Regions from separate parts of the Streptomyces sp. NPDC048650 genome, predicted to be linked through region 4. Evidence: riboswitches for the same ligand, from Rfam matches in the RefSeq annotation. Region 4 holds a riboswitch; each other region holds the start of a gene.
The links. Region 4 has a riboswitch for cobalamin ahead of metE (5-methyltetrahydropteroyltriglutamate--homocysteine S-methyltransferase). Riboswitches for the same ligand answer to the same signal wherever they lie in the genome.
Positions count from the first base shown of each region.

Region 1 (5,754 bases), on a different contig from region 4:
CCGTCAGTAGCGCGCGGGCCGAATTCCGGGGTACCGGTGCGGTCATGGTGGGGTGCGGCCTTTCGTCGCGCTCGTTCGCAGGGCCGTCGCAGCATAGGCATCAGGCCAACTCATGCCAACCGGGTGCCCACCCCGGTACCATCACGCCATGACGGACCTCCATGCCGGTATCGCTCTCGATGACGACAGCCAGGTCGAACGGGTGGTGGAGGTCCGGTTGCCCACCGCGCACGGCGAATTTCTGGCCGTCGGCTATCTCGCGGTCCGCAGCGGCATCGAGCAAGTGGCCTTGGTGTACGGCGATGTGGCGGCGCAGCAGGTGCTGACCCGGGTGCATTCGGAGTGTCTGACCGGAGATGTCTTCGGGTCCACGCACTGCGAATGCGGCGACCAATTGTCCGCGGCGCTGCGGGCGATCGTGGCGGCCGGGCGCGGCGTTCTGGTGTATGTGCAGGGCCACGAGGGCCGGGGGATAGGGCTGTTGGCCAAGCTCCGGGCGATGAAACTCCAGGAGGGCGGGCTGGACACGGTCGAGGCGAACATCGCGCTCGGACTTCCGGTCGACGCTCGCGAATACGGCGTCGCGGCCGGAATGCTGCGGGATCTCGGCGTCGGGTCGGTAAGGCTGCTGTCGAACAATCCGCGTAAGCGGGAGGCGCTGCTGCGGCATGGTGTCACCGTCGCCGAACAGGTTCCGCTGCTGATGCCGCCGGGTGCGGAGAACATCCGCTATCTGCGGACGAAACGGGAGCGGCTCGACCACGATCTGCCGCATCTCGACGGCATTCCCGGGCTGTTCTGACGGCATAAGGGCCCGCGACCGGGGTCGCGGGCCCTTATCGGGGTGCCGCATCAGGGGCGGCCCAGGAGGCCGCCGCCGCGAAGGCCGTACCCGCGGCATCCGGAATCGCCGGAGCAGGGAGCCGGAGAAGCCTGCGGTACTTCGTCGACGGGCGGCAGGACGGCAGGACGGCGTGGGCGGGCGCGAATGCCGCGCCGCCCGCCACCGTTGACCGGATCCCGATCAGTGGCAGGGGAATCCGAGGAGGTGGCGTCCGTCGTGGACCCACTCGTGGACGTCCGTTCCGGAGAGCAGTGAGGTGGCGCCCTGCTCCGCGCCGATGAAGTACAGCAGGACCAGCATCAGGACACCGGTGAACAGTGCCCAGGGGGCGATGGCCTTGAGGGGGATCGGGGCCGGGGCGATGGTGCCGGTGGCCGGGGGTGCGATGGTCTGAGCCATGGCGGGACCTCCTGGTAGGGGGAACTCGCGTCCCTGGTTCGTGGAGTGCGCACGCGATATGTCGGGTCTGGCTCGCCCGGTCCCGGCCCCGCTGGGGCTGCGTCAAAACCGGACATACAGTGGCGCGACCGCGCCGGGATCCCACCGGCTTCCGTCATGTCGTCGTCAATATCATCGGGAAGGTATCGCGTACCGACCGGCGGGCCAAGGTCGTGCGAGGGGCGGAGGGACGCAAGGAGGGGCGCGCTGCGGCGTCAACTCACCGGAAAGGGAACGTCGTTGCCGTGGCGGGCGGACTATGAGAGAAGAGGACATGACAACTCGGGTGATGCTGGTCTCGCCGGCCGCCGGTGACGCGCAGCGCGAGGTGCGTTTCGATGACGACGGGCCGCTGAGCGAGGCCGGTCTGCGACGGGCCCGCGCGGTGGCCGGAAATCTGCCGTCCGCGGACCGCGTCGCCGTCTCGCCCTCCGTCCGGTGCCGCCGTACGGCCGCGGAGATCGGGTTGCCGGGAGAGTCCGAGCCGGCGCCGTCGGGCTGTGCGATGGGGCGCTGGCGCGGCCGAACCCTGGCCGAGGTGGCCGGGGCGGAAGGGGAAGGGGTGTCCGCCTGGCTGTCCGACCCGGACTTCGCGGGGCACGGCGGCGAGTCGCTGCGCGAGCTGTGCGAGCGGACCGGGGAGTGGCTCGCGGGGCTCGTGGCCACTCCCGGGCGGGTCCTGGCGGTGGTGGAGGTGGACGTGGTGCGTGCCGCCGCGGTGTGCGCCCTGCGGGGGCCCGTGGAGGTCTTCTGGCGGCTCGACGTACCGCCGCTCACCGTGACGGAGCTCAGTGGCCGGGGCGGGCGCTGGAACCTCGGGTTGGGGCGGGCCCTGCGTCGGGACTGACGGCGGGCTGTGAGGGCCCGTATCGATCGTCTTCAGGGTAAAGGCGACATAAGCGCAAAATAAGCGCAGAATAAAGAGTGCGCGGTTCCTTTGCCGCGGTACGGCCACGCTTGCGGAGCGAAGGAGGCGAGTCGGATGGCCGACGTCTCACACCACAGGGGAGATCTCGCAGGTCACCCCGATGTTTCTGAGATGCAGGCGCGATACGAGCGGGTCCTCGGCGGACGTGACGTGATCCTCGTGGACGGGCCGGTGTTCCTCGTCGGCCTGTACTGCGCCGCATCACCGTGGATCGTCCACTACGCGGCCTCGCAGCCCGCACTGTTGACCCACAACCTGATCCTCGGCATCGCCATCGCGCTGCTGGCCGTCGGGTTCACCGTCACACCCGACCGCATGTACGGCCTGAGTGGCGCGATGTGCGCCATGGGCGTGTGGATGATCGTCGCGCCCTGGATCGTCGGCAGCGGCCCGGACGCGGGCGTGATCCTCAACAACATCATCATCGGAGCCCTCACCTTCCTGCTGGGGGCGATGTGCATCGGCGCGGCCGCCAAGAGTCGCCGCACGACATGAGGCAGGCCCCGGAACGGGGCGTGTGACAGACCGTCGGCCCGCCCGCCCTCATCGAGGGTGGGTGGGCCGACGGCCGTCCGGGGCCAGCAGATTCCCGGAGAACCCGGCCAGCATCACTCCGCCCGCCATCAGCAGGCCCTGGCCGAAGGCGATGCCGGAGCCCAGCCCGACGAGCCCGGCGGCCAGCAGCAGCCAGGCGGCGCCCCGCCTCAACTGCCCGGCACGGTCGCCGGGTCGGCGGTCGTCGTCGGGGAACACAGGGGTGTTCCTCCCTCCCGGAGTGGGTCGGCGGTCGCGTCGCACGGGCGGATCGCAGGGGTCGTTGTCCCGGTGATCCCGAGATCTTAGGGTTACCTCGCATGATGCGGTGCGGCGGGCAACGGGCCGCACTGCCACAGGCGTTGTTGTGCCCGGTGCGACCCCGTCCGTAACGCGGCGATCGCGCCCGCCGTGCCCGTGAACAGAGAGGTGTCTCCCATGTCCCAGGAGAATCGGCCGGTCGACGAGGGCCGCGAGGTACTGACCCGGATCGCCTACGGCGCCATGGCGTCGCACACCCTGGGGGCCGCCGTCCGCCTCCGGATCGTCGATCTGATCGGCGACGGCACGGTGACGGCGGCGGACGTCGCGGCGCAGTGCGCGGCCCGGCCACAGGCCATGGGCAGGTTGTTACGGGCGCTGGCCGGGCTGGGGCTGCTCGCCGAGCGGGCCCCGGGACGGTTCGCCGTCACCCCGGCCGGCGCCCTGCTGCGCAGTGACGGGCCCGGGTCGCTGCACTCCTTCGCCCGGATGTTCACCGACCCCACCATGCTCCGGGCATGGGAGCACCTGGAAGACAGCGTGCGGACCGGTGAGCCGGCCTTCGACGCGCTCTTCGGCAAGGACTTCTTCGGTCACCTCGCCGAACATCCGGAACTCTCCGCCGAGTTCAATGCCGCGATGGGCCAGGCCACGCGCGACACCGCGGCCTTGCTGCCGGCGGTGTTCGACTTCGGCCGCTTCACGACGGTGGCCGACATCGGCGGCGGCGACGGCACGCTGCTCGCCGCGATCCTGCGGGCGCACCCGTCGCTCACCGGCATCGTCTTCGACCTTCGCGAGGGGCTCGCACAGGCCGCCGACACACTGGCCCGAGACGGCCTGGAAGGCCGGTGTTCCCTGGTGAGCGGGGACTTCTTCACCACGGCACCGGACGGCGCCGACCTGTATCTCCTCAAGAGCGTGATCCACGACTGGAGCGACGAGCGGTGCACGGAGATCCTCCGCCACTGCCGCCGGGCCGTCCCGGACGACGGCCGACTACTGATCATCGAGCCGGTGCTGCCGCCCGTCGTGGATCCCTCGGCCGCCGGAGTCGTCTATATCAGCGACCTGAACATGCTGGTCAACGTCGGTGGCCGGGAACGCACCCGGGACGACTTCGCACGCCTGCTGGGCGGCGCCGGCTTCGCCCTGCGGTCCGTGACGCCGCTGCCCAGGCCCAACCGCTTCTCCCTGCTGGAGGCCGAGCCCGTGTGACGACGGGGCGCCCGTGCCGTCGCCGGGTGTGTCCGCGGCTGCGTCGTGCCGGGGCTGCGGGGGGCCGGGCCGCAGCCCCGGTGCGAGGGCCAGGGTGACCGCGATCGAGGCCGCGGCCGTCGCCGCCATCCCGGTGGCGGCCGAGGTGCGCTCGGCGACGGCCCCCGCCAGGGCGGCGCCGACGCCCTGCCAGGTCAGCATGCCCGAGGTGTGCAGGCCCAGGGCGTGACCGCTCGCCTCCGGTGGCGTCAGGGCCAGCAGCCGCTCCTGCAGCAGCAGCCCCGCCCCATAGCCGACGGTGGCGAGCGACACCGCCGCCGCCGCGAGCGGCAGCGCCGGATGCAGGCCGAAGAGCAGGTACGGCACGGCGAGCAGCAGGCACAGCGGAACGACGAGCCGGTGGCGCCACCGGGCCGGGACGAAGCGGCCGACCGCCGTGTCCCCGGCCAGCATGCCGAGCGCGCCACAGGCGAAGAGCAGGCCCGCGTACCGGGGCGCGTAGGAGACGTACAGGGACTCGCAGCCGGCGATCAGCCCGTTGGGCACCCACAGGGCGAGGTAGACGTGGCGGCGCGGACGGGACGCCCAGAGCCGGGCGTTGATCCGCCAGGTCTCGGCGGGCGACGGCCGCCCGGTGGCGCGTGGCGGGCGACGGCTCAGGCCGCAGCGGGCGGTGGCCGCCGCGGCGAGGTACAGCCCGGCACCGGTGAGCAGTGCGCCGCGTGCCGAGAGCGCGCTCACCAGGATGCCGCCGAGCGCGAAACCGGCGACCTGCACCACCCCGGCGGACACGTTGAGCGCCGCGCGGCCCAGCAGCCGACCCTCGGCGGGGAGGATCTCGTTGAGCAGCCCGTAGCGCACCCCGCCGCCCAGCGCCGCCGCCGTTCCCAGACCCGCCAGGACGGCGAACACGGCCGCCACGGGCAGACCCGGAACGGCCTGGGCGGCGGTGCCCAGGCCGAAGAGCAGAGCCAGCCCGGTCAGCGTGGCCCGCGGCGGCAGCCGGTCGGCCGCGGACAGGAGGGTGGCCGCGCCGACCACCTGGGCCAGGCAGGGGCCGAACATCGCGAGGGCGGACAGCAGTGGGGAGCCGGTCGAGGCGTGGACCAGCGTGCCCAGCGCCAGGCCGGACAGGGTCTGGGCCGCCACCTGAGCGGCGGACATCAGGAACAGTGCGGTGAACTCCGGTGCGATGAAGAGCTGTCGGTAGGTGTGCATGGCCGGAGTCTTGGTGGGCGCACGGCCCGGACATACTGTTTCGCGGGGAGGCGAAACGATGGGCTGGTGGCAGGTCGGCGCGGACACCCTCGCGGGCAGCCGGTTCGTGCTCTCCCCGCTGGCAGAGGCCATCGGGAGCCTGAAGACCCTGGAGCGGGGCACGGCCGCGCACCCCGGCGAGCGCGGCTGGCTCGATGCCTACCTGCCCGCCTACCGCCGGCGTCTGGCCGGTGATCCGGTCACCGCACTTCTCGTCCGCGCCGCGCTCGGCCGCACCTGGAACGCCACCTTTCTGACCCCGACGCCCTCCGGT
Region 1 is NZ_JBICVM010000016.1:24,188-29,941, reverse strand. Features, by position in the region: gene ACGFML_RS32240 (creatininase family protein) at 1-46, opposite strand, end outside; gene ribA (GTP cyclohydrolase II) at 149-802, shown strand; gene ACGFML_RS32230 (CbtB-domain containing protein) at 1,025-1,243, opposite strand; cobalamin riboswitch at 1,286-1,431, opposite strand; gene ACGFML_RS32225 (histidine phosphatase family protein) at 1,557-2,129, shown strand; gene ACGFML_RS32220 (SPW repeat protein) at 2,265-2,705, shown strand; gene ACGFML_RS32215 (hypothetical protein) at 2,754-2,963, opposite strand; gene ACGFML_RS32210 (methyltransferase) at 3,183-4,223, shown strand; partial or broken gene ACGFML_RS32205 (MFS transporter) at 4,293-5,441, opposite strand; gene ACGFML_RS32200 (ArsR/SmtB family transcription factor) at 5,500-5,754, shown strand, end outside.
Region 1: linked by a shared signal. The riboswitch ahead of ACGFML_RS32230 (CbtB-domain containing protein) and the one ahead of metE (5-methyltetrahydropteroyltriglutamate--homocysteine S-methyltransferase) in region 4 are both predicted to bind cobalamin.

Region 2 (5,754 bases), on a different contig from region 4:
GCAGCAGCGCGTCCGTGTCCGCGTGCTCCTCGATCAGATCGCCGAGCCGGTCCAGCTGCTCCTCGCGCAGCGCACCGAAGCTGGTGTCGGGGGCCGGTACGAACGCCCGGCCCGCGTCGGCCGCCACCCGGCGCAGGAACGCCCGCCGGAAGCCGTCGCTCTCCAGCGAGCCGTGCCAGTGGGTGCCCCAGACGGCGCCGGTCCGGCAGCCGTCCAGGCTGTTTCCCCGGCCGTCGGAGAAGAACGCCTCGCCGCCGGTCACCTCGGCCACGCCGTGGTGGATCTCGTACCCCTCCACCGGCTCGCCGAGCGCCTCACCGGACGGCCGGGCCAGCGTCTTACCGACCGCGAAGCGCACCCGCACCGGCAGCAGTCCCAGGCCGTCGACCTCGCCGGCCCGCGACTCGACCGCGTCCTCGATGTGCTCGCCGAGCATCTGGAAGCCGCCGCAGATGCCCAGCACCGGGCGCCCCTCGGCGGCCCGCCGGGCGATGGCGTCGGCCAGCCCGCGCTCGCGCAGCCACTGCAGGGCCCGGACCGTGCCGCGGGTGCCGGGCAGGACCACCAGGTCCGCGTCCACCAGCTCCTCGGCGCGGTCCACGAAGCGCACCACGACGCCCGGCTCGGCGGCCAGCGCGTCCACGTCCGTGAAGTTGGACATCAGGGGGACCGCACACACCGCGACCCGCAGCACGTCCGCGCCGACCGGCGGAGCCACCACCGACTCGCGGACCGCGCCGCGCAGCGACACCCGCAGCCCGTCCTCCTCGTCGATGCCCAGGCCGTGCGCGTACGGCAGGACGCCCAGCGTCGGCCGGCCGCTCAGCTGCCGCATCATCTCCAGCCCGGGCTCCAGCAGGCTCACGTCGCCCCGGAACTTGTTGACGAGATACCCCGCCACCAGCTCCTGGTCCTCGCGCGAGAGCAGCGCCGTGGTCCCGAAGAAGGAGGCGAAGACGCCGCCGCGGTCGATGTCCCCGACGATCACGACGGGCAGCCGGCCGGCCCGCGCGATGCCCATGTTCACGATGTCGGTGCGGCGCAGATTGATCTCGGCGGGGCTGCCGGCCCCCTCGCAGATCACCGCGTCATGGGTGCGCCGCAGCTCGGTCAGGCAGTCGGTCACCGTGCCGAGCAGCTGTTCCTGCCGTCCCGCGTGGTAGCCGCGCGCACTGAGCTCGCCCACCGGCTTGCCCAGCAGCACCACCTGGCTGCTGCGGTCGCTGCCCGGCTTGAGCAGTACGGGGTTCATCAGCGCGGTCGGCTCCACCCGCGCCGCGGCCGCCTGCATCGCCTGCGCCCGCCCGATCTCCGCCCCCTCGCGCGTCACGAAGGAGTTGAGCGACATGTTCTGCGCCTTGAACGGCGCCACGCGCACGCCCTGCCGGGCCAGCCAGCGGCAGATGCCCGCCGTCACCACGCTCTTGCCCGCGTCGGACGTCGTACCGGCCACCAGCAGACCACCGCCGAGGGCCGGAGCCGCTCCCGTCATGTGCCCGTTCACCGGGTCCTCCTCCTGAGCCGTGCGGCGCCGAACGCCAGCCGTCCCGCCACCGTCGCCGCCAGCGCCAGAGCGTTCACCCGCCGCGAGAGCCGCACCGCCCGTGCGATGTCGGCCACGTCCGGTGGCGGCGCCGCGCCGTTGAGCACCGGGCGGTGTTCCACCCGGCCGCCGTAGGTCAGGGTGCCGCCCAGCCGGACGCCGAGCGCGCCCGCGAACGAAGCCTCCACCGGGCCCGCGTTGGGGCTCGGGTGCGCACCACCGTCGGCCCGCCAGGCCCGCAGCGCACCGCGCCGGTCGGGGCCCGCGAGGACGGTCAGCGCGGCGGTCAGCCGGGAGCCGGGCCACCCGGCCACGTCGTCGAGGCGGGCCGAGGCCCAGCCGAACCGCCGGTAGCGCGGCGACCTGTGACCGACCATCGCGTCCAGGGTGTTCACGGCACGGAACGCCACCAGGCCGGGCACCGAGCCGAGCGCGCCCCACACCAGGGCGCCCACCACCGCGTCCGAGGTGTTCTCCGCGACCGACTCCACCACCGCGCGGGCCATCTGCGGGCCGTCCAGCGCCTGCGGATCGCGGCCGCACAGATGCGGCAGCCGCTCCCGCGCCACGTCCAGGTCGCCCGCCTCCAGCGCACCGCCGACCGCCCGCGCCTCCCGGCCGAGCGAGGTGCCGCCGAGCACCGCCCAGACGGTCGCGGCGGTCACCGCGGTCCGCGCCGGGAGGCTGCCGTGCACGGCGCGCTGCAGGAGTGCGGCACCGGCGGCCGCGCCGCCCGCGCACAACAGTGCGTGCGCCGCCCCGTATCCGCGGTGGTCGCGCCACAGTCGACGCTCGACGGCGCCCGCGGCCCGGCCGAAGGCGGCCACCGGATGGCCGCGCCGAGGGTCCGCCACGATCAGGTCACCGAGGAAGCCGAGGGCCGCGCCGCACGCGTAGGCCGCGTGTTCGCCGCGCATCGGATCAGGCCGCCGTCTGGCCTCGAAGGGACACGGCGACGGCAGGGCGCGGGCATCTCGAACGGCGGCCGGGCATGGTGATATGTCCTCACTCAGGGTCCGCGCCCTGGCTCGACGTGACGGCGACAAGAGTCTCCTGGCTCCCGGATCGGCGCTTCCCCCGGCCTTCCAGTCCGTACCCACCGACCCCTTCGGGCAGGCGCGCGACGGACCGTGACCTTCGCTGGAGGAACGCTCCCCGGTGACAGTGGCGGGACCGCGCCGGATTCGCACCGGACTTCCTCAGCTGTCGCCGAATGGCCCGGGCAGTCCACCACGCCCCGCGAATGCCCGTCAACTCACCCTTGACCTGCGACGCAGCCCTGTGGCAGGGGGTGTGGCGCGGGCCACAGGGTGTCCGGTGCGTCACCGACGGTTGCCCCTGGGCCCGGTCCCGCGCCACCATCTGGTGCACGGTGGGCGATGGGGCCCGCCGGAAGGGGGGCCGGGGGATGCCGGACAGCGCTGACCGAGACGAGATCCGCCAGGAGATCCGCATCAGGATCACAGGCACGCACAATCCGGAACAGGACGGTGCGGACCTGCGGGCGTGGCTGGAGCGGGAGCCGTGGCTGACCAGCCGTCGGCACGACTGGGCGCTGCGCCCGCGGCCGGCGGCCGAGGGCGCCGACGAGGCCGGCCCCGCCGACATGGCCGTCGGCGTGGACGACGTGATCCTCGTGGTCGTCGGCGCGGTCGCCGCGGAGATCACCAAGAGCCTGACCATCGCCCTGCAGGAGTGGCTGCGGCGGCGCAAGGAGGAGCGCTCCGCGGGCGAGGAACCCGCCGTCGTGGTCGGCGAGGGCGACGGTGCACTGCGCGAGCTCGGCGGCGCCGAGGGCGGCAGCACCGCCGGGGACTGAGCGGATGTCCGAATACGACGCGCGCGGCAAGACCAACCGGGCGCTGCTGATCTGTGTCGGCGACTACAAGAACCTCCGCCCGCTGCCCGCGGTGCGGGACAACGCCGAACAGCTCCGGCGCGTCCTTGCCGACCCCGGCACCGATCTGTTCACCGAGGACGAGGTCCGCGTCTGCAAGGCCCAGGAGCCGTGGGAGGTGGAGCAGGCGCTGGACGCCGTCACCGACGAGGCACGCGGCCTGCTGCTGGTGTACTTCTCCGGCCACGGCCGGGTCGGCCCGGACGGCGGCAATCTCCAGCTGATGGTCGGCGCCTCGAGGTCCCGGCTGCACAAGACCGTCTCCTGGCAGGACACGGTGCTGCCCTACCTGGACAACGCCCGTGCCGACCGGATCGTCGTCGTCCTGGAGTGCTGCTACGCCGGAAACGCCGGCGAAGCCGTCCACCGCTGCCGCAGACCCCTCTCGCTGCTGATGGCCGCGCAGCCCAACCGCCGGATCTTCAGCGGCGAGGAACCGGCCGGCGGCAGCGTCTTCACCCGCGCCGTGGTCGCGGTCCTCGAACGCGGCATACCCGGCAGGCGCTTCGTCGCCTTCGACGACCTCGTACAGGCGCTGCGCGAGGAACTCGCCGACGAGCGGACCCCGATGGGCGACGTCTGGGAGCCCCGCTCGGCGAAGCAGAACACCACCGACGACGTCGTCCTCTCCTTCGCCACTCCCGAGGTCCGGCCCCCGACCCCACTGCGGGTCCGCTTACGCCGCTGGCTCAACCCGGTGCTCCAGCACTGGATCCGCCTCCTGCTCACCCTGGCGATCGTCTTCGTGCCGGCCACCGCGGGCGTCGTCCTGCTGAACCTCCCCGGCGCCGCACCGCCCTGTCCGCCCGCCCTCGAACTGCGGCTGCTCACCGACCCCGAGGCCGAGGCGACCCTGCGCCGGGTCGCCTTCGACTACGAGATGTCCGCCGCCAACATCCGCCCCCTGTCCGGCGAGAGCGACTACCCCGACGGGTGCCGGCGCGCCCAGATCACCGTCTACTCCGCCGCCAAGGACCAGACAGACCAGGGCTTCGCCGCCGCCGACCGCTGGCAGGGCGAGGCGCGGGGCACCGGCCGGAGCGGGCCGGACGGCAAGGGCGTCGAGCCCCTCCACCGGCCGGGCCCGCAGCCCGACCTGTGGATCCCCGAGTCGACCGCCGACTACGACGAGGCCCGCCGCCTGATGCCGGCCGGCGGATCCCCCGCGACGCTGCGCAACACCGGCCCGGTCGCCTACACCCCGCTCGTCGTCGGCATTCCGTCGAAGAAGCGGCTGGACGACGTCGAACGGGCCGGCGCCCCCTGGCGGGACCTGCTCACCGGGGCCGACCGCGGGCACCTCGAACTCCTGCGGCCCAGCCCCGTCCTGTCCGGTACCGGCCTGCTGCACACCATCGGCCTCTACCTCGCCAACGACGGCTCCGCCATCGGCTCCTCGGGCACGCCCGGCCCCGACACCGCCCTCGCCGACCGCGCCGAGAGCCGGCTGTCCGCGCCGGGCAGCCAGTACGCGGGCAGCACCGAGCTCCTGTGCTCGCTGCGCCCCGGCGTGAACGGCATCGGCGGCGGCGGGGCCGGCCCGCAGGCCGCGGCCACCTCCGCGCCGCTGGTCTCCGAGAAGTCCCTCGCCGACTTCAACCTCGGCCGGGCCACCGGAAGTTGCCCGGCCCTGCCCGCCCCGCTCGGCCCCGGCAACCGCTACGCCGCCTACTACCCCAAGAACGTCCCGGCCCTCGATCACCCCCTGATCCGGGTCGACTGGCGCGGCGCCGCCGACGCCACCCCCCGGCAGGCCGCGGTCGGCCGCTTCGCCCGGTGGCTGCGCACCCCGGACGGCGGCCAGCGCACCCTCACCGCGCAGGGCTACCGCGGGGTGCCCGGAGAGGACGGCACGATGCCGCAGCCGCCCCGCGGCTCACCACTGCTGGACAGCCGCGCGGAGGTCGACCCCGACGCCGGGGTCACCCCCTTCACCGCCGACCCGGACCAGGTGTCGGAGGTCCTCGACGGCTACCACAAGGCGCAGAAGTCGAGCCAGGTGCTGATCCTGATGGACACCTCCACCTCGATGGCCGACGGCGGCAAACTGCCGATCGCCGTCGGCGCGGCGGGCCGGGCGCTGGAGATGGCCGGCGCCCACCACACCTACGGGCTGTGGACCTTCCCGGACCGCGCCCACCCCGACGACCCCGACGCGGTCCACCAGGCCGTACCGCTCGGCAGCGCCGACCCGGCCGAAGGCAAGGCGGCGCTGGCGCGGATCGCGGGCGGCGGGCTCGTCGACCACGGCGCCGCGATGGCGGAGGCGTTGACCGCCGCGGTACGCACGATGAAGCACGCCAAGGGCACCCAC
Region 2 is NZ_JBICVM010000020.1:59,041-64,794, forward strand. Features, by position in the region: gene ACGFML_RS35035 (cobyric acid synthase) at 1-1,492, opposite strand, end outside; gene ACGFML_RS35040 (cobalamin biosynthesis protein) at 1,501-2,460, opposite strand; cobalamin riboswitch at 2,590-2,745, opposite strand; gene ACGFML_RS35045 (hypothetical protein) at 2,952-3,362, shown strand; gene ACGFML_RS35050 (caspase family protein) at 3,367-5,754, shown strand, end outside.
Region 2: linked by a shared signal. The riboswitch ahead of ACGFML_RS35040 (cobalamin biosynthesis protein) and the one ahead of metE (5-methyltetrahydropteroyltriglutamate--homocysteine S-methyltransferase) in region 4 are both predicted to bind cobalamin.

Region 3 (5,754 bases), on a different contig from region 4:
GCTGCAACTGACCTCCTACACCGAGGACATGCGCGCCCAGGGACTGGAGCCGACGTCCCAGCTGCTGGACATCGGCTATGTCACCGCCGACGACCGCCTCGCCGCTCTGCTGGACATCGGCGCCGGCGGCCGGGTGCTGCGCATCGAACGGCTGCGGCTGGCCAGCGGCGAGCCGATGGCCATCGAGATCACCCACCTGTCGGCCAAACGCTTCCCCGCGCTGCGCCGCAACCTCGTCAAGTACACCTCTCTCTACACCGCGCTCGCCGAGGTCTACGACGTCCGCCTGGCAGAGGCGGAGGAGACCATCGAGACGTCGCTGGCCACCCCGCGCGAGGCCGGGCTGCTGGGCACGGACGTCGGCCTGCCGATGCTGATGCTCTCCCGGCACTCCCTCGACGCCCGGGGAGAGCCCGTGGAGTGGGTGCGCTCGGTCTACCGCGGCGACCGCTACAAGTTCGTCGCCCGGCTGCGCCGCCCCACCGACTGAGCGGGCCCCGCGCCGCGGGCCCACAACTCAGGTATGCCATACCGATATGCGGACACCTAGTGACGCGCGCCACGACCCTGGCTTAGATTTCCAGCCTGTTACCCAGGAGAACAGGCCACGGACGGAGCCCGCCATGTCACAGCCAGAGTCGGCAGCCGCACCACCGGAGCGCAGACGCGTCGTCACGCCCGCCCGGGTGGTGATCGGGGTGTGTCTGCTCGCTCCGTTCGTGGCGATGCTGTGGGTGAGTTCGTACGCCCGCATGGAGCCGACGCTCATCGGGATCCCGTTCTTCTACTGGTACCAGATGCTCTGGGTGCTGATCTCGACCGTGCTGACGTCGATCGCGTACAAGCTGGTGCAGCGTGAGAAGCGCGCCCGCAAGGATGGTGTGGCCAAGTGACCTCCTCCGCCATCCGGCTCGCCGCCGCCCCGACCGGCGGCGTCAACGGCGTCGCGCTCGCCGTCTTCATCTTCTTCTTCGTGGCCGTGACGGTCATGGGCTTCCTCGCCGCCCGCTGGCGCAAGGCCGAGCAGTCGGCCAACCTCGACGAATGGGGCCTGGGCGGCCGCAGCTTCGGGACCTGGGTGACGTGGTTCCTGCTCGGTGGTGACCTCTACACCGCGTACACCTTCGTGGCCGTCCCGGCGGCGATCTACGCGGCGGGGGCGTCCGGCTTCTTCGCCGTGCCGTACACGATCCTGGTCTATCCCCTCATCTTCACCTTTCTGCCGCGTCTGTGGTCGGTCTCGCACAAACACGGCTATGTCACCACATCCGACTTCGTGCGCGGCCGCTTCGGCTCCAAGGGCCTGTCGCTGGCCGTGGCGCTCACCGGCATCCTGGCCACGATGCCGTACATCGCCCTCCAACTCGTCGGCATCCAGGCCGTCCTGGACGTGATGGGTGTCGGCGGCGGCGAGAACACCCACTGGTTCGTCAAGGACCTGCCGCTGCTGATCGCGTTCGCGGTGCTGGCCGCCTACACCTACTCCTCCGGCCTGCGCGCACCGGCCCTGATCGCGTTCGTCAAGGACGGTCTGATCTACCTGGTCATCGCCGTGGCCATCATCTACATCCCGATCAAGCTGGGCGGCTTCGACGCGATCTTCGACTCGGCCGGCAAGGCGTTCGCGCAGCCGGGCCCGACCGGCAAACCGCGCGGCGAGCTGGCCAGCGGCCCCAACGCCCAGTGGGCGTACGCCACCCTGGCCCTGGGCTCCGCGCTGGCGCTCTTCATGTACCCGCACTCGATCACCGCCACGCTGTCCTCCCGCAGCCGCAACGTGATCCGCCGCAACACGACCATCCTGCCGCTGTACTCGCTGATGCTGGGGCTCCTGGCACTGCTCGGCTTCATGGCGATCAAGGCCGGCACGGACATCAAGGGCAACCCTCAGCTGGCCATTCCGCAGCTGTTCGAGGACATGTTCCCGAGCTGGTTCTCCGGCGTCGCCTTCGCCGCGATCGGCATCGGCGCGCTCGTACCGGCCGCCATCATGTCCATCGCCGCGGCCAACCTCTTCACCCGCAATGTCTACAAGGACTTCCTCAAGCCGGACGCGACCGCGGCGCAGGAGCACAAGGTCGCCAAGCTGGTCTCGCTGCTGGTGAAGGTGGGCGCGCTCGTCTTCGTCCTCACCATGGACAAGACCGTCGCCATCAACTTCCAGCTGCTGGGCGGCATCTGGATCCTGCAGACCATGCCCTCCCTGGTCGGCGGCCTGTTCACCCGCTGGTTCCACCGCTGGGCCCTGCTGGCCGGCTGGGCCGTCGGCATGCTCTACGGCACCCTCGCGGCCTACGGCGTGGCGAGCCCCACCCAGGCCCACTTCGGCGGCTCCAGCAAGGCGATCCCCGGCATCGGCGAGATCGGCTACATCGGCCTGACCGCGTTCGTGCTGAACGTCGTGGTCTCGGTCGTGCTGACCTTCGTCCTGAAGGCCGTGAAGGCACCGGACGGCGTCGACGAGACCAGCCCCGCGGACTACACCGCGGACGTCGGCGACAAGGGCGTCACCCCGGACCTGCCGCCGGCCACCGCGGAGGCACCGGCCGGGCACTGAGCCGCCGCCCGGCACCGAACGACCGCCGGGCACCGCACCACTGCCGCCTTCGGGCCGCCGCATCCCTCGGGGACGCGGCGGCCCGTTCGCGTGGCGGGGCGGGCGGTCAGCTCACCCGGTCCTTCAGCGGCTCGGTGTCGAGCGTGATGCCGACCGGCTCCGGCAGGGCGAGCGATGTGCCGTAGGGAACGGTGTGGACGTTCTCGTAGCGGCCGGCGTCGGGTTCACTGAACGCGGGGCCACCGACAGCCACACTGCACCGCATGGACATCACGATCAGGCCCGCCCGGCAGGCCGAATTCACCGCCGTCGGTGACCTCTTGATGCAGGTCTATCTGGCCGACGGGCTGCTGGTGTTCGGGGAGGACGACCCCTACGCGGCCGAGCTGCGGAAGGTCGCGCACCGCGCGGAGCACGCCGAGGTGCTGGTGGCCGAGGCGGCGGACGGGGCGCTGCTGGGCGCGGTCACCTTCGCCGCGTACGGCAGTCCGTACGCGGATCTGGCGGGCCCCGGGGAGGGCGAGTTCCGGATGCTGGCGGTGCGGGCCGAGGGGCGCGGGCGGGGCGTCGGGGCGGCACTGGTGAGGGCTTGCCTGGAGCGTGCACGGAGGCTCGGGCTGCGGGCGATGGTGCTCTCCAGCCAGCGGCATCTGCTGCCCGCCCACCGGCTCTATCGCCGCCTGGGCTTCCTCCGCGCCGGGGAGCGGGACTGGGATCCGGTGCCGGACATCACACTCTGGGCCTTCGTCCGCGAGCTCGACTGAGCGGCTTCCAGGGCCCTCCCGCGCCCCGGCGGCGTTCGCACGTCTGTGGGAATACAATCCGGCGACGACACAAGATGTGGGGGTGCGTGCGGGGAGCAGCACAAGATGTATGCTCGTCTCGCTGTCGCCGCAGGGAAATCCGGTGGGAATCCGGAACTGTCCCGCAACGGTGTACGAGCGCGCCCAGGTTGCCTTACGGCCAGCTCGCGCGTCCAGAAAGTCCGAGGACCTGCCGACAGTACGCCCGCACCGCCATCGGTGCGGACGTCGCTACGTCCGGGCCCCGAGGGTTGGGCCGGTGGACGCCGCGCGGTGTGCCCGCGCACCCCTGCCCGTACGGGGGTGCGGCATGCCCGCGTGCGCCCGTCGCGCCGCCGCCCTCCCGGCCCCCGCCGAGTGAGGGAGAGCATCACGTGACCATCGCGCCAACGGAGCCCGCGTCAGACGCCGAGGTCGTGCCGCCCGTGGTGGCCGCACCCGGCGCTTCCGCGAACGGCACGCCGGGGACGGACGCACCGGGCGTCGCCCTGCTGCGCACCCTGACCGAGCTGACCGCGGACCTGACCGCGACCGACCCCGGAAAGGTGGCCGCCGCCGCGCTGCGCGGCCGGCACCCGGGCTCGGACGAGGCCGAGTTGCGCTCGCTGGCCATCGAGGCCGCGGCCGGACTGATCGGTGACGAGCCGCAGTACTCCCGGCTCGCCGCGCGACTGCTCACCCTCGCCATCGCCGAGGAGGCCGCCGGCCAGGGCGCCACCGGCTTCTCCGCCTCGGTCGCGACCGGCCACCGCGAGGGCCTGATCGCCGACGGGACCGCGGAGTTCGTCCGCACGCACGCGGACCGGCTGAACGGGCTCGTGGACAAGGCCCTGGCGGACGGCGCCGACGACCGGTTCGGCTACTTCGGGCTGCGCACCCTGCACTCCCGCTACCTCCTGCGGCACCCCCTCACCCGGCAGGTCATCGAGACGCCCCAGCACTTCCTGCTCCGGGTGGCCTGCGGCCTCGCCGAGGACCACTCCGAGCGGGCGCTGGCCGATGTCGCCGAGCTGTACCGGCTGACCAGCACGCTCTCCTACCTGCCCTCGTCCCCGACCCTCTTCAACTCCGGCACCCGCCACCCGCAGATGTCCTCCTGCTATCTGCTGGACTCGCCGCTGGACGAGCTGGACTCGATCTACGACCGGTACCACCAGGTCGCCCGGCTGTCGAAGCACGCGGGCGGCATCGGCCTGTCGTACTCCCGTATCCGCGCCCGGGGTTCGCTGATCCGCGGCACCAACGGGCACTCCAACGGCATCGTGCCGTTCCTGCGCACGCTGGACGCCTCGGTCGCGGCCGTCAACCAGGGCGGCCGGCGCAAGGGTGCCGCCTGTGTCTACCTGGAGACCTGGCACGCGGACATCGAGGAGTTCCTCGAGTTGCGCGACAACACCGGTGAGGAGGCCCGCCGGACGCACAACCTGAACATCGCCCACTGGATCCCGGACGAGTTCATGCGCCGCGTGGAGGCGGACGCCGACTGGTCGCTGTTCTCGCCCTCCGACACCCCGGAGCTGGTGGACCTGTGGGGCGAGGAGTTCGACGCCGCGTACCGCAGGGCCGAGGCCGACGGCCGTGCGCTCAAGCAGATTCCGGCGCGGGTGCTGTACTCCCGCATGATGCGCACCCTGGCGCAGACCGGCAACGGCTGGATGACGTTCAAGGACGCCGCCAACCGCACCGCCAACCAGACCGCCGAGCCCGGCAAGGTCGTGCACTCCTCCAACCTGTGCACCGAGATCCTGGAGGTGACGAACGACGGGGAGACCGCCGTCTGCAACCTCGGATCGGTGAACCTCGCCGCGCACCTGAGCGACGAGGCCGCGGGCTGGGAGGAGGCGATGGACTGGGAGCGGCTGGACGCCACGGTCCGCACGGCCGTCACCTTCCTCGACCGCGTGGTGGACATCAACTTCTACCCGACCGAGCAGGCCGGGGCCTCCAACTCCCGCTGGCGGCCGGTCGGTCTGGGCCTGATGGGCCTCCAGGACGTCTTCTTCCGGCTGCGGCTGCCGTTCGACTCGGCCGAGGCCAAGGAGCTGTCCACCCGGATCTCCGAGCGGATCATGCTCGCCGCGTACGAGGCGTCCGCCGACCTCGCCCAGCGGCACGGCCCGCACCCGGCGTGGTCCGCGACCCGCACCGCCCGCGGCGTGCTGCACCCGGACCACTACCCGAACGCCGAGCCGCGCTGGGCGGACCGCTGGGACGCGCTGCGCGCCCGTATCGCGACGACCGGGATGCGCAACTCCCTCCTCCTGGCCATCGCGCCGACCGCGACCATCGCCTCGATCGCGGGCGTGTACGAGTGCATCGAGCCGCAGGTCTCCAACCTCTTCAAGCGCGAGACGCTGTCGGGGGAGTTCCTCCAGGTCAACGCCTACCTGATCG
Region 3 is NZ_JBICVM010000001.1:782,384-788,137, reverse strand. Features, by position in the region: gene ACGFML_RS03630 (GntR family transcriptional regulator) at 1-490, shown strand, start outside; gene ACGFML_RS03625 (DUF3311 domain-containing protein) at 624-893, shown strand; gene mctP (monocarboxylate uptake permease MctP) at 890-2,557, shown strand; gene ACGFML_RS03615 (hypothetical protein) at 2,664-2,822, opposite strand; gene ACGFML_RS03610 (GNAT family N-acetyltransferase) at 2,821-3,321, shown strand; cobalamin riboswitch at 3,414-3,573, shown strand; gene ACGFML_RS03605 (ribonucleoside-diphosphate reductase subunit alpha) at 3,735-5,754, shown strand, end outside.
Region 3: linked by a shared signal. The riboswitch ahead of ACGFML_RS03605 (ribonucleoside-diphosphate reductase subunit alpha) and the one ahead of metE (5-methyltetrahydropteroyltriglutamate--homocysteine S-methyltransferase) in region 4 are both predicted to bind cobalamin.

Region 4 (5,754 bases):
CGCGAAGGAGAGTTTCGTGCCCGGCGAACCGAGCATTCCCTCCGTCCCCTCCCCCAGAACGCCCCACCCGAGCGGGACCTGTGTCCTGCTCAAGCATGGTGAGGTCTTCCTCAAGGGCCGCAACCGGCACCTGTTCACCGAGCGGCTGCACGACAACCTCCGCCGCGCCCTGCGGGGCGTCGGCGGCTCCACGTGGATCAAGGACGGCCAGAACGTCACCGTGCTCGGCGGCGAGGTCTCGCAGGATGTCCTGGTGGAGCGCGCCCGCCGGGTGATCGGGTTCAACTCGGTGGAGCCCGCCGTGCGCGTCCCGAGCACCGTGGCGGACATCACGAAGACGGCCGTGGACGCGCTCGCCGCCGTTCGCGCCGAGCGGCCCGGCATCAGTTTCGCCGTGCGGGTCAAGCGCCGGGACAAGAGCTTCGAGATGACCTCGTCGCAATTCGAGCGCTTCCTCGGGGCGCGCGTCCGGGAGGCCCTGGGCCCTGTGCCGGTCAACCTCTCCAGCCCGGACGTACGGGTCTCGGTCGAGGTCGATCACAAGGAGAGCTATGTCTCCTGGACCCGTCATCCGGGGCCGGGCGGACTGCCCGTCGGCTCCAGCGGACGCGCCCTGGTGCTGCTCTCCGGCGGGTACGACTCGCCGGTGGCGGCCTACCGGGCGATGCGCCGTGGACTGCGCTGCGACTTCGTCCACTTCACCGGCGCTCCGTTCACGAACGCCGCGTCCGTCTACAAGGCTTACGCCCTCGCCCGTGAACTCAACCGCTACCAGCCCGGGGGGCGGCTGCACGTCATCGCCCTCGGCCACGCGCAGAAGCAACTGGCCATCGCGGGTGCCGGCAGGCTTCAGGTCGTCGCGCAGCGACGGCTGATGGTCCGCGCCGCTTCCGCATTGGCGGGCCGGACCCGAGCGGAGGCCCTGGTGACCGGTGACAGTCTGGGGCAGGTGGCCAGCCAGACCCTGGCGAACATGGCCGCCGTCGACGAGGCCGCCACCCTGCCGGTGCTGCGGCCGCTGGTCGGCTGGGAGAAGCAGGAGATCATCGACGAGGCCCGGTCCATCGGCACCGCGGAGATCTCCGTGCTGCCGGACGAGGACTGCTGCAAGCTCCTCGCCCCGCCCCGCGTCGCCCTCCGGGCCGGGCTGACGCACCTTCACTCGGTGGAGAAGCGACTCGACCTGGACGACCTGGTGAACGGTCTGCTGCGTGACGTCCAGATCATGTACCCGGGAGAGACCGGCGGGGAGGGGGAGGCCGAAGCGGACGGCCCGGACGGGGGCCCCACGCCCAGCCGCCCCGTTCCGGCCGCGTGTGCGACGGCGCCGTCCGGGACGGTGTCCTCATGACCGGAGACGGCCGGCGGCGGATCTTGGTGATCGGGATCGGCGCAGGGGATCCCGATCATGTGACGCTGGCCGCCGTCCGGGCCATGCGGGACTGCGAGGTGTTCTTCCTCCTGGACAAGGGCGCACAGGCATCCGAGCTGACCCGGCTGCGCAGGAATCTGGTGGCCGAGCACGCCGGTCCCGGGCACCGGGTGGTCGAGGCCGCGGACCCGCGCCGCGATCGCTCCCCCGCGAGCCCGGCCGGCTATCAGGCGCAGGTCGTCGACTGGCGCCACCGCCGCGCCGCCCTGTACGAGCGCCTCATCCGGGACGAGCTGGCGCCGGGCGGGACCGGCGCCTTCCTGGTGTGGGGTGACCCCGCTCTCTACGACAGCACGATCGACACGCTGGAAGAGGTCGTCGGCCGCGGTGCGGTGTCCTTCACCTACGACGTGATTCCCGGGGTGAGCAGCCTCTCGGTGCTGGCCGCCCGGCACCGTACGACACTGACCCGGCTCGGCCGCCCGGTCCGGATCGCACCCGGTCGGCACGTTGCCGGGTCCGGGCTCGCCGAGGGCGAGGACGTCGCCGTGATGCTCGATGTCGGTGCGGCACTCACCGTCCACCAGGAGGAGGGCTGGTGGGTGTACTGGGGCGCCTACGTCGGCACACCCGAGGAGCTGCTCGTCTCCGGACCGTTGGCCGAAGTCGCCGACCGGGTACTGGAGTTGCGTGCCGCGGCCCGGGAGCGTCACGGCTGGATCATGGATGCCTGCCTGCTGCGGGCGGATGACCCGGAGCCGCCGGCAGATGCCGTGTCTCCCGTGCGCGGAGGCTAGAACCCCGCCCGCGCGTCCCGCTGTTGCACGCCGGTGTACGTCGCCCACGGCCGGATGGGCCCGTTGCGCGTCGACGGTGACCGAAGCCCGTGCTCTTGCGTTGGGCGGCGAGCGCCTCGTCCGGCCACCGTCTGGCCGCCATCTGGTCAGCAGGGCCATTTCCGGCCATGTGACAGCCGACGCACCGCTCGCCGTCCGACGCACCGCGGGACCGCCCACCGACGACGGCGTGCGCGCCGACATCGCCGCCGCGCCCTGAAACCGCACCCCGCCGGTGGCTCATCTCACAGTCCGACATGTGAGCAAAGGCACCCGATACGAGGGCCACGCTCTAGGCTGGGTGGGCAATTGGTTCGCCCCGTCCGCCAGACGGGCCGCGTCGTAAGAGGGAACCCGGTGAGAATCCGGGACTGCCCCGCAGCGGTGAGTGGGAACGACCGCCGTCATACGCACTGGATCCGAGCCGCGGATCCGGGAAGCGACGGCCAGTAGGTGCCCGCCGGAGGATTCCGGCAGGCGCGCCCGCGAGTCCGAAGACCTGCCCGTTGCCCGTGCACGCCCATGCGTGGACGGAGATCCCGGTGACCTCGAGGGCGGGTCGGCGTACATACCAGGCGGACACGTGCGTCGCGAACGCACCGTGGTTCCGTCCGGTCCGTCACCGCTTCGCGTTCCTCGTCCCGTCGCCGGGGCTTGCAGGCACATCCGCGAAGGAGAGTTCCGTGACAGCGAAGTCCGCAGCCGCGGCAGCACGGGCCACCGTGTACGGCTACCCCCGCCAGGGACAGCACCGGGAACTGAAGAAGGCAATCGAGGGCTATTGGAAGGGCAAGGTCACCGCCGAAGCCCTCAAGGAGACCGCCCGCACCCTGCGCCATTCCCACTGGCAGGAGCTGGCCGACGCCGGCATCCACGAGGTGCCCACAGGTGACTTCTCGTACTACGACCACGTGCTGGACACCAGCGTCATGGTCGGTGCTGTCCCGGACCGTCACCGCGCCGCCGTCTCGGCCGACGCGCTCGACGGCTACTTCGCCATGGCGCGCGGCACGCAGGACGTGGCGCCGCTGGAGATGACGAAGTGGTTCGACACCAACTACCACTACCTGGTGCCGGAGTTGGGGCCGGACACCGTCTTCACCGCCGACTCCACCAAGCAGGTCGCCGAGCTCAAGGAAGCCCTCGCGGTCGGTCTCACCGCGCGGCCGGTTCTCGTCGGGCCCCTCACCTATCTCCTGCTGTCCAAGCCCGCCCCGGGCGTGGCTGCCGACTTCGAGCCCCTGACGCTGCTGGACCGGCTGCTGCCGGTCTACGCCGAGGTCCTCGCCGATCTGCGCGCCGCCGGCGCCGAGTGGGTGCAGCTCGACGAGCCCGCCCTCGTCCAGGACCGCACCCCGGCCGAGCTGAACGCCGCCGCACGCGCCTACCGCGAGCTGGGTTCCCTCACCGACCGTCCGAAGCTTCTGGTCGCCTCGTACTTCGACCGGCTCGGCGACGCCCTGCCCGTCCTGGCCAAGGCTCCGGTGGACGGTCTGGCGCTCGACTTCACCGACGCGGCCGCAGCCAACCTCGACGCGCTGGCGGCCGCCGGCGGTCTGCCGGGCAAGCGCCTGGTCGCGGGCGTGGTCAACGGCCGCAACATCTGGATCAACGATCTGGAGAAGTCGCTGTCCACCCTCGGCACCCTGCTCGGCCTCGCCGACCGGGTCGACGTGGCCGCGTCCTGCTCTCTCCTGCACGTGCCGCTGGACGCCACCGCCGAACGCGACATCGACCCGCAGATCGTCCGCTGGCTGGCCTTCGCCAAGCAGAAGACCGCGGAGCTGGTGACCCTGGCACGGGGCCTGGCACAGGGCACCGACACCATCGCCACCGAACTCGCCGCGAACCGCGCCGACCTGGCCTCCCGGGCGAATTCCGCCCTCACCCACGACCCGGCCGTGCGTGCCCGTGCCGCCGCCGTCACCGACGCCGACGGCCGCCGCTCGGCGCCGTACGCCGCGCGCGCAACGGCCCAGCGGGCCCACCTCGGGCTGCCGCTGCTGCCGACCACCACCATCGGCTCCTTCCCCCAGACCGACGCACTGCGGAGCGCCCGCGCCGACCTGCGGACCGGGCGGATCGACACGGCCGGCTACGAGGACCGCATCAAGACCGAGATCCGTGACGTCCTCGGCTTCCAGGAGAAGGCCGGCATCGACGTCCTGGTGCACGGCGAGCCCGAACGCAACGACATGGTGCAGTACTTCGCCGAGCAGCTCACCGGCTACCTGGCCACCCAGCACGGATGGGTGCAGTCCTACGGCACCCGCTACGTCCGGCCGCCGGTCCTGGCCGGCGACATCTCCCGGCCCGAGCCGATGACGGTGCGCTGGACCTCCTATGCCCAGTCGCTGACCGGCCGTCCCGTCAAGGGCATGCTCACCGGCCCGGTCACCATGCTCGCCTGGTCCTTCGTCCGCGACGACCAGCCGCTGGGCGACACCGCCCGCCAGGTGGCGCTCGCGCTGCGCGACGAGGTGGGCGACCTGGAGGAAGCGGGCACGTCGGTCATCCAGGTCGACGAGCCCGCGCTGCGCGAAACGCTGCCGCTGCGCGCCGCCGACCATGCCGCGTACCTGGCCTGGGCCACCGAGGCGTTCCGCCTCAGCACCAGCGGGGTACAGGACCGGACTCAGATCCACACGCACATGTGCTACGCGGAGTTCGGCGACATCGTGCAGGGTATCGACGATCTGGATGCGGACGTCATCAGCCTGGAGGCCGCCCGCTCCCACATGCAGGTCGCCCGGGAGCTGGCCGAGCACGGCTACCCGCGCGAGGCCGGCCCCGGTGTCTACGACATCCACTCCCCTCGCGTGCCCAGCGCCGACGAGGCAGCTGCCCTGCTGCGCAAGGGACTTGAGGCCATCCCCGCCGAGCGCCTCTGGGTCAACCCGGACTGCGGCCTGAAGACCCGCGGCTGGCCCGAGACCCGCGCCTCGCTGGAGAACCTGGTCACCGCCGCCCGTACCGTCCGAGCGGAGCTCTCCGGCTCCTGACTCCGTTGACGGCCGGGAGGGGGCGCGCAGCCGCGCCCTCCCGGCCGTCTCCGGCCGCCACGCAGCTCCTCGAAACGCTGGGCGATGCCCTGCGGCAGGACGAACGGGCAGCCGAAGAGCACGGCGAACGGCCCCAGCAGGCTCCGACCGTGGACGACCTGCTCGCCGCTCTGCCGGGCCACCTACGCCACACCCGAATAATCTCCGGCCGCACGGATGCCGGCACCCGAAAAGCACCTTACGGTTCCGATGACCGGGAAAGGCGCCGCCGCTGACCGACAATCCCGGGATGGACGCGACCCTGAATCCGGTCGCTGTATACGTAACCCGGTACCGCCACCGCCCCGAAGTGCGATGTGCGCTACCGGGGAATTCGCGGTGCACCCGCGCCTGCCCTCCGACATGCGCACGCCGCGACGTTCCGTGCTGACTGGTTTCGATAAAGGAACCGGTTCAAGGAACCGGTCCAAGGAAGTGGTCCAAGGAAGCGGTTCAAGGAACGGTCTTCCGGCCTCGGTCGCCGCGACCGGGGGCCGTCCGTACG
Region 4 is NZ_JBICVM010000013.1:72,367-78,120, forward strand. Features, by position in the region: gene thiI (tRNA uracil 4-sulfurtransferase ThiI) at 17-1,351, shown strand; gene cobF (precorrin-6A synthase (deacetylating)) at 1,348-2,169, shown strand; cobalamin riboswitch at 2,502-2,730, shown strand; gene metE (5-methyltetrahydropteroyltriglutamate--homocysteine S-methyltransferase) at 2,892-5,210, shown strand.